Regions from separate parts of the Rhizobium sp. RCC_161_2 genome, predicted to be linked through region 1. Evidence: predicted binding sites of a transcription regulator. Region 1 holds the regulator's gene; the other holds the start of a gene.
What was found. Region 1 encodes LexA, which represses DNA repair genes until DNA is damaged. Its sites were predicted from a motif close to TGTTCNNNNTGTGTTCNG; they were not measured.
Positions count from the first base shown of each region.

Region 2: AB6803_RS20755 (PA0069 family radical SAM protein) is a predicted target of LexA. The motif match lies at 1,626-1,643, and genes of this name have one in related genera.

Region 1 covers NZ_JBFUPL010000002.1:635,587-639,962, reverse strand. The annotation lists gene AB6803_RS07235 (ComEC/Rec2 family competence protein) at 1-2,211, shown strand, start outside; gene lexA (transcriptional repressor LexA) at 2,192-2,914, opposite strand; gene AB6803_RS07225 (VOC family protein) at 3,307-4,194, shown strand; gene kdsA (3-deoxy-8-phosphooctulonate synthase) at 4,191-4,376, shown strand, end outside.
Region 2 covers NZ_JBFUPL010000008.1:131,219-135,594, forward strand. The annotation lists gene moaB (molybdenum cofactor biosynthesis protein B) at 1-424, shown strand, start outside; gene AB6803_RS20745 (hypothetical protein) at 468-782, opposite strand; gene AB6803_RS20750 (glycosyltransferase family 2 protein) at 965-1,483, opposite strand; gene AB6803_RS20755 (PA0069 family radical SAM protein) at 1,714-2,871, shown strand; gene AB6803_RS20760 (ribonuclease HII) at 2,976-3,635, shown strand; gene AB6803_RS20765 (phosphotransferase) at 3,642-4,376, opposite strand, start outside.

The DNA of each region.
Region 1 (4,376 bases):
GGTCTTGGCGCGATCTTCTGGTTTAAAGCCGGCGCCGATCCGCCGCCGCAGGCTGTCTTCGCGGCGCTCCTGATCTTGGCGGGTGCTTTCTTTCTGAAGCAGCACGCGGAGCCTTGGCTGCGGCACCTTCTGCTGGCCGGAATGCTGACATGCGGCGGCATGGGATTGGCCCAATGCGAGGCCTGGCGAGCCTCGACCGTCATGCTCGACTCTGCCGTGACGACCACGATTACCGGGCGGATCGAACGACGCGAATCGGACGATAACGGGCGCTGGCGTTATGTCGTTGCACTTGAAGCAACCGAGAAACCGAGCATCCGCCGGGCACCGGAGCGGGTTACCATTTTCGTGCGCAAACAGCCGCAGCCCTTCCAACTCGGTGATCGCATCCAGGGCAGGGTGCGGCTGACCCCGCCGGCGGGACCCGCCCTGCCGGGCCTCAACGATTTTGCCTTCAGCGCATATTTCAACGGCATCGGCGCGAATGGTTTTGCCTTTGGAACACCGGCACTCATGTCACCTGCCGGCGATATCGGCGATGGAACTCTTCTCGATAAAGCGGATATCTGGCTTGCGGGTTTGCGCAACAGCATTGGTGACAGGATCAGGAAGACCCTGCCCGGCGATACCGGTGCCTTTGCGGCAGCGCTTGTCACCGATGAGAGACGCGCAATATCGGATGACACGACAGAGGCGCTGCGGGCGGCGGGTCTGACCCATATCATCGCCATTTCCGGCCTGAACATGGCTCTCTCGGCTGGCATCTTCTATGTCGGCCTGCGCTATACCCTCAGCCTGTTCTTCGGGGTGGCACAGGCGTGGCCGACGAAGAAGATCGCGGCCATCGGCGCGCTGCTGACGGTCACTGCCTATTACCTGATTTCGGGTTTCGGTGTTTCAGCGGAGCGCGCCTTCATCATGATGGCGATCATGCTGGTTGCCGTGCTTTTCGACCGGCCCTCCATCAGCCTGCGCAATGTCGCACTATCGGCGATCATCATACTTGTCCTTTCCCCATCGCAAGCGTTGGGACCGAGTTTCCAGATGTCCTACGCCGCGACGCTGGCTTTGGTGTCCGGCTATTCGCTCTGGACGCGTCGGCGGCATCGGGAGAGCGTTCTTTCGCGGTTTCGGATATTGCGTCCGCTGCTCTTCGTCTCGCGTTTCTTCGGCGGCGTATTGTCGACCTCCTTTCTCGGCGGTGCATCGACGGCGATCTTCTCGATCGAGCATTTTCATCGGCTGTCGACCTATGGCCTTGCCGCCAATCTGGCGGCCATGCCGATCGTTTCCTTCATCGTCATGCCGTTCGGCATGGCCGCGATGCTACTGATGCCCTTTGGCCTAGATGCATGGTTCTGGCAGATCACTGGCGAGGGGCTGGATATCGTCATCCTCATCGCCAAGACTGTCGCCTCCTGGGGTGGCAATATTCCTTTCGGCCGCATGCCGGTCTGGCTGTTCCCGACATTCATTGCCGGCTTCGTATTGATGGCTTTGCTGAAGACATGGTTGCGGCATGCGGGCGTGTTGCTGATGATTGGCTCGGTTGTCGTTGCGGCGCTTGTTCCTGATGCCCACAAGCCCGATCTAATGATTTCCGAGGATGGCACGCTGGTAGCCTTGCGGCGGGACGATGCTCTGACGACCAATCGCGAAAAGCCGCCTGATTTCATTTTCGAGCAGTGGCAAAGGGCACTGGCGATGACCGATCTCCGCCCGCCGACAATGCTTCCACCCGATAGCCAGCTTCCCAAGATCGGCAAGTCGGACAGGAACCGCCGCCTGACTGTCGACGAAGAGAACGCTGTCCGCAAGGCGATGGATGCCGCATTGGATAAAGCGGGGGAGGGTGGCTTTGCCTGCCAGAAACGGGCGTGGTGCGTGGCGATGCTGGACAATGGCGATATGCTCATCACCATCGAGGATGCGGCCTATCTCTCTCCCGCCTGTGACACTGCCAATATCGTCGTCACCCCTGTCCGGCTGCGGCTCGATCGCTGCCGCTCGGGTGCCATGCTGTTCACAGGGGCCACATTGCGGCGAACAGGATCTATCGAAATGGATCTCAGTGCCGGCAAGCCAATCGTCTCGACCGCGTATGATACTCTAACGCGGCCGTGGAACTTGCATCGCTCCTATGATTGGCGAACGGGCACATTCGGCGCACCGATCGCGCCCGTGTCACCTATCAGTGATAGCGGCGGATAAGGCCGACGAGCTTGCCCTGCACTTTGACGCGATCCGGTCCGAAAATACGGGTCTCGTAGGCAGGGTTAGCCGCCTCAAGTGCGATCGAGGCACCTTTGCGGCGGAAGCGCTTCAATGTCGCCTCTTCATCGTCGACCAAGGCAACGACGATATCGCCGGGATTGGCGGTCGTGCTGTTGCGGATAATGACGGTGTCGCCATCGAAGATGCCGGCATCGATCATCGAGTCGCCTTTGACCTCGAGCGCATAATGCTCGCCGGAGCCAAGCATGTCGGCGGGGACAGTGATATCGTGGGTATTGTTCTGGATGGCCGAGATTGGAACACCGGCAGCGATGCGACCCATGACCGGCACCGAAACGGCGCTGTTGTTCTCGTCATTTGCCGGCTTGGCGGGGGCCGGCGGCTGTACGGGCTGGGGCTTGCCCAGGCTGCCTTCGATGACACTCGGCGAGAAGCCGCGGCGCGGCTGCAGGCTTGGACTATAGGCTTCCGGCAGCTTGATGACCTCCAGCGCCCGAGCCCGATTCGGCAGTCGGCGGATGAAGCCGCGCTCTTCCAGAGCCGTGATCAAACGATGAATGCCCGACTTGGACGCAAGGTCCAGCGCATCCTTCATTTCATCGAAAGAAGGTGGAACGCCGGACTCCTTCATCCGTTCGTGAATGAAGAGAAGCAGTTCCTGCTGCTTGCGTGTCAACATCGTATTTGAACCCCAGAATCGTGAAGGTGTCGTGAAACAAATCCAGAACGGACACTATATGTTCCATATGTGTTCCGCAAGTCCCTAATTTTCGATGAATGTTTTGCCGGCGCATCAAATAAAGGGGAACATAACAAGTCCCGAGTAAGCAGAACGGCGGAGTATTCAGCGCTGATCAATGAAGCATATGCGGAAATCGACGATGATCGATTCTGCGGAAATGAGAGCCGATAACCACTGAAACCCGGAGCAATCCCGGCTTCCGCGCAGTTGCAACACATTCGATAATGAGCCCTCCCATTTGCGATCGGCCTGGTTTTAAACGCTGCGTTTTCATCTTGAATTGAGCGTCGGAAGAGCGCAAACCTGCGACATGCATCAAGGGGGAAGCCATGGTTTCATCGCCGCATCCGCTGGATCATCTCGTACTGCCGACGGTCAATATTGCCATGGCGCGGGAACGGCTGGGCAAGCTTGGTTTTACCGTCGCCGCCGATGCGCGCCATCCCTTCGGCACCGAGAATGCCTGCGTGTTCTTTTCCGACAAGACCTATCTGGAGCCCCTAGGCGTCGCGTCGCAAGAGCAATACGAAGCGAGCATCGAGGAAGGCAATGTTTTCGTTGCCCGTGACCAGGCCTATCGTTTTCGCGTCAGTGAGGAAGGGTTTTCGGCCATCGTTCTCGGCACGAAGGATGCCGTCGCCGATGACAAGCGGTTCCTGGCCAATGCCATGTCTGCTGGGCGGATGCTGGATTTCGAGAGGCCGATGCGTATGCCGGATGGCTCGGAAACCATCGCCGGTTTCCGTCTCGCTTTCGCGGCCGACCTGCGGTCCCCGGATTTCCTGGCCTTCTGCTGCCAGCGCATCAACCCTTTGCCGGCTGATCGTGATGCCCTGGAGCGGCATGCCAATGGTGTGACCGGCATTGCGCGCGTTGCTGTTTCGACGCCCAAGCCAACCGTGTTTCGGGGCTTCTTCGAACGGGTTGCCGACGGATCAAAGATATCGGAACATTCCTTCGGGCTGACGATCGAGACGGCGAACGCCAGGATCGAGGTCCTGACCCCGCAAGGCATGGAAGCTTTTTACGATTTTCCCTTGCCGACGGGCGATCCTGGCCTTCGGGCGCGCGCAATCCTTTTCAGGACATGCGATCTTTCCGTGACATCGTCGCATTTGGCTGCTAACGGCGTCACATACACGCGTAAGAACAATCGTATTCTGGCAAAGCCCGCCCCCGGACAGGGCGCGTTGTTCGCCTTCGAGGAGATAGCATGAGCACCAATTCCGAAGTGATCGTCGGCGAGGGCGCATCCAAGGTTCTGTTTTCCAACACCGCCAAGCTGTCGCTGATTGCCGGCCCCTGCCAGATGGAAAGCCGCGATCATGCCTTCATGGTTGCCGGCGTTCTGAAGGAGCTCTGCGGCAAGCTCGGCATCGGCCTTGTCTACAAGTCTTCC
Region 2 (4,376 bases), on a different contig from region 1:
CAGGCTGGCGGCCCGCGCCATCGTCCCCGACGACAAAGAGCGTATCCGCGGCCAGGTGGAAGCCTGGACGCGCGACAAGACCATCGACGTCGTCATCACGACCGGCGGCACCGGCTTTACCGGCCGCGACGTGACGCCCGAGGCGCTGGAGCCCCTGTTCGAAAAGCGGATGGACGGCTTTTCCGAAGTGTTCCATCGCATTTCCTACGACAAGATCGGCACGGCAACCATCCAATCGCGGGCAACCGGCGGCGTCGCCAACGCCACCTTCATCTTCGTGCTGCCCGGCTCGCCCGGCGCCTGCAAGGATGCCTGGGATGGGATCTTGAAGGCGCAGCTCGACTATCGCCACATGCCCTGCAATTTCGTCGAGATCATGCCGCGCCTTGACGAGCACCTGAAACGTGGCTCCGGCACCAACTGAGATTGGCGTTTCGCTGAGATAACGCGGCCGGCCTTCTGGGTTGCTATGCCTTCGGCCCGGGAAGAACAGGAATAGAATCCCAATTCTGACCGGTGAGAATGACGCAGCTGCGGCCGGAGACATCGGTGATCATCATTGTCCAGCTGCCGCTTTCAGCGGCGAAGATTTCGACGATCGTCTTTGAATCGAGCTGACCGATAGCCGAGGGTTTCTCGGAATAGTGCCCATCAAGAAAAGTGGCGATTTCGGCGCGCTTGGCGCAAGCGAGTGTCGCCTGCGCGGCGGCTTGGTTAGGGAGAAGGATTGCCGTTGCCAAGACGGCCGTTCCGATAAGGCGGTTGAACATCGTGCGTTCCATGACGCACCTCCTTTCGCCGGAAATCCGGCAGAAGAGGAGAGTTCCGCTGACCTGTTCTGCCGCATACCGGCATCTTCATGGTCGACCGCCCGACGCGACACGCGAAAGGTGCCGCCACGAGAAAATTATGACAGCTATTCCGGTATTTACAAATGGAATCTGGATTGGCGGCAAGGCCAGGCCTACCGGGCCGCCCTCACGACCCAGGAGGGGATGAGTTCACTCGACAAGCGGCGACCCTTCAGCCCTTTGGCGAATTCGGCAAGCCGCATGCCGGACTTTGCGACTGCAATGGCTTGGCGCTTGGAGAGAAGCAGTCCGAGTTCCAGCGGCGGCGAGCCGCGTCTGATGCGCTGCAATAACGGCCGGCGATAGCCGCGCGACGCGGTGAAGCGGGCCGGCACCTTGTTCAGCGAGACATATTCGGCGATCTCATCGATCCAGCCCGCCTGCGGCCGCGCGCCGGGCTCGACCAGAAGCAGCCACTCGCCCCGCGCCGAGCGCAATATGTCCTTGATATCCCACTGCGAATAAAAACGGCAGCCGGCGGCGTCGGCAACCCGCGAGGTGCCGTCGCGCGAGCCGTGATCAAGCACAACGACATCGGAGACGAGCCCCTCGATCGCGCCCACCACCAATGCCGCCAATGTTTGTGCCAGCTCAGGTTCCTGGTCCTGGCATTCTATAATGACCGTCAACATTGCCCATTTATAGAGCGCCGCACAATTTATTGCCAGCGGCCAAGCTGAAAACCAGAGCGTTTAAGAAAAGAATCATATGCAACTCGAGAAGTGGCATTCCAGCCTCCACTCATCCCTGAATGAGGGGTGATTTTCCGCATTTTGTTCTTGCAATGTTCTCATTTGTCGGATAGGAATTTAATCAGCCTAGACGCGGCATGCAACGTCATAAACCGCCCCCGGAGTTACCGATGAACGAGCAGTCCCTTGCAGGGCAGGCCGCGTTTGCGCCTGCCAATACGGCAGATATTGCCAATGCTTTGATCGCCGACACTGGTCTCAGGGTCGAGATCGACCGCCGGCGTGGACGTGGCGCCGGGCTCAACCCGAGCGGCCGGTTCGAGCCGCTTCAGCGCGAGACATTCGATGACGGCTGGCAGACCCTTGAAGAGCTGCCGCCCTTCAAGACCGAAGTACAAATTGAAAAGCCGCGCACCGCGATCACCCGCAACGAATCCCCCGATATCCCCTTCGACCGCTCCATCAATCCCTATCGTGGCTGCGAACATGGCTGCATCTATTGTTTCGCGCGGCCGACGCATGCCTATATGGGCCTGTCGGCGGGACTCGATTTCGAAGCGAAGCTGTTTGCCAAACCGGATGCGGCGAAACTGCTGGAACGCGAGCTGGCAAAGCCCGGCTACAAGCCGCGCGTCATCGCCATCGGCACCAATACCGATCCCTATCAGCCGATCGAGAAGGAATGGCGGATCATGCGCCAGATCCTCGAAGTGCTGAACAAGGCGAACCATCCCGTCGCGATCGTCACCAAGTCGGCGCTGGTCATGCGCGATATCGATATCCTGAAGGAAATGGCCGCCAAGAATCTGGTGCGCGTCGGCCTCTCCGTGACGACACTCGACCGCAAGCTGGCCCGCACGATGGAACCGCGCGCCGCGACGCCACAGCGGCGACTGGAGGCGATCCGGGCACTCAGCAAGGCTGGCATCCAGACCGCGATCATGGTGGCGCCGATCATCCCCGCCCTCAACGACCATGAGATCGAGCGTATCCTCGATGCCGGCAAGGCCGCCGGCGCCATGGAGGCGAGCTATGTCATCCTGCGCCTGCCGCTGGAGGTCAGCCCGCTTTTTCGCGACTGGCTGTTGCAGAATTATCCGGATCGCTATCGCCACGTCATGTCGCTGATCCGTTCGATGCGCGGCGGCAAGGATTACGACGCCGATTTCAGCAAGCGCATGAAGGGCGCCGGCCCTTATGCCTGGCAGATCAGCCGCCGCTTCGAAATGGCGACCAGGCGGCTGGAACTGACGCGCCGCAATATCGCGTTGCGCGACGACCTGTTCGTGCCGCCGGATGGCAGCGGCGTGCAGCTCTCATTGCTCTGACCCTTTCCTCGCGGGTTTCCCTGCCCGCTGGAAGAGCCCCCCGGTTCGCCGCCATGATCCACCGGGGGCTTGCAGGAGATCGGGTGGTGTGCGAGCTTCGCCGCATGCCACGCCGCACATCACCCGATTCTCCCATGCTTTTCGACGAAGGCCCGATCGTTCCGACCTTCGAACTGGAACTGATTGCCCGCCGTGCCGGACATTGGCCGGTCGCCGGTGCCGACGAGGCGGGGCGCGGCCCCCTGGCCGGGCCGGTCGTCGCCGCGGCGGTCATTCTCGATCCCGAGCGTATCCCGGAGGGATTGAACGATTCCAAGCAGCTTACAGCTGCCCGACGCGAAGCGCTGTTCATCGAAATCCTGGCAACGGCGACGGTCTCCATCGCCTCATCGAGCGCCACCCGCATCGACGTCACGGATATCCGCAAGGCGAGCCTCGATGCCATGCGCCGCGCCATATGCAGCCTCGCCATACCCGCGAGCTACGTTTTGACGGATGGGCTTGATGTGCCGGCAGGGCTCGCCTGCCCGGGAAAGGCCGTGGTCAAGGGCGACGCACGGTCCTTTTCCATCGCAGCCGCCTCGATCGTCGCCAAGGTGACGCGCGACCGGATGATGGCACGGGCCGGCGACGTCTTCCCTGCCTATGGCTTTGCCGCCCATGCCGGCTACGGCACGGCTCAACACCGCGCCGGCATCGAGAAGCACGGCCCCTGCTCGCTGCATCGCATGAGCTTTCGGCCGCTGCGAAGGGACGAGGCCTGACGGCTATTATCCGACAAGGCCAGCGATGATCTTCTCCCGGTTCTCGCTGATATAGCCAATATCGTTTCGGTAAACGCGGTCATGGCCGTCCAGAAGATCGCCGCGGTATTTCTCGACGCCACGCGCCGCTTCGCCTTCCATGAAACCAACCAGCGCATCCAGCCGTTCGATGATCATGTCCGGCAATGCCGGACGTCGCGCCGCCTCCAAGCCATAGGCGTCGAGGAAAATGCGGGCACGACGGGTCTGCGTGTCCAGCCCGCCGAGGCTCTCCGCCGCAATACCGGTGGACAGAGGCGCCCAGCGATAGAGAGCATAGGCAAGATCCCAACCGCGCGGACCGGGATGGGCCGTTTCAAAGTCGATGATGCCCGTCACGGCGCCTTCGTTCAGGACAACATTGTAGGGCGCGAAATCACCGTGGCAGATGACTTCGATCGGCCTGCGCGACGACATCTGCCATTCCTGCCACGCTGCCATCTCCGACAGAAACAGCGCCGTACAATCATGATAGCGCCGCAACAGAGACGCTGCCGACCGCAAGGCCGTCTCGGATCGCATATCCTCGCACTCATCGAGATCGCCAGTTGTGCCGGGCAGAAAACTTACCTTCTCCCACACCGCGTCATACCCCGCGGACAGGGGCGCATTCGTAAAGCCATGGGATCGCAAGCCCACAAGCAGCGCATGAACGCTCGCCGTCCATGGCCGGGTGTGCCGATGGATGAATTCGCCCCGGCG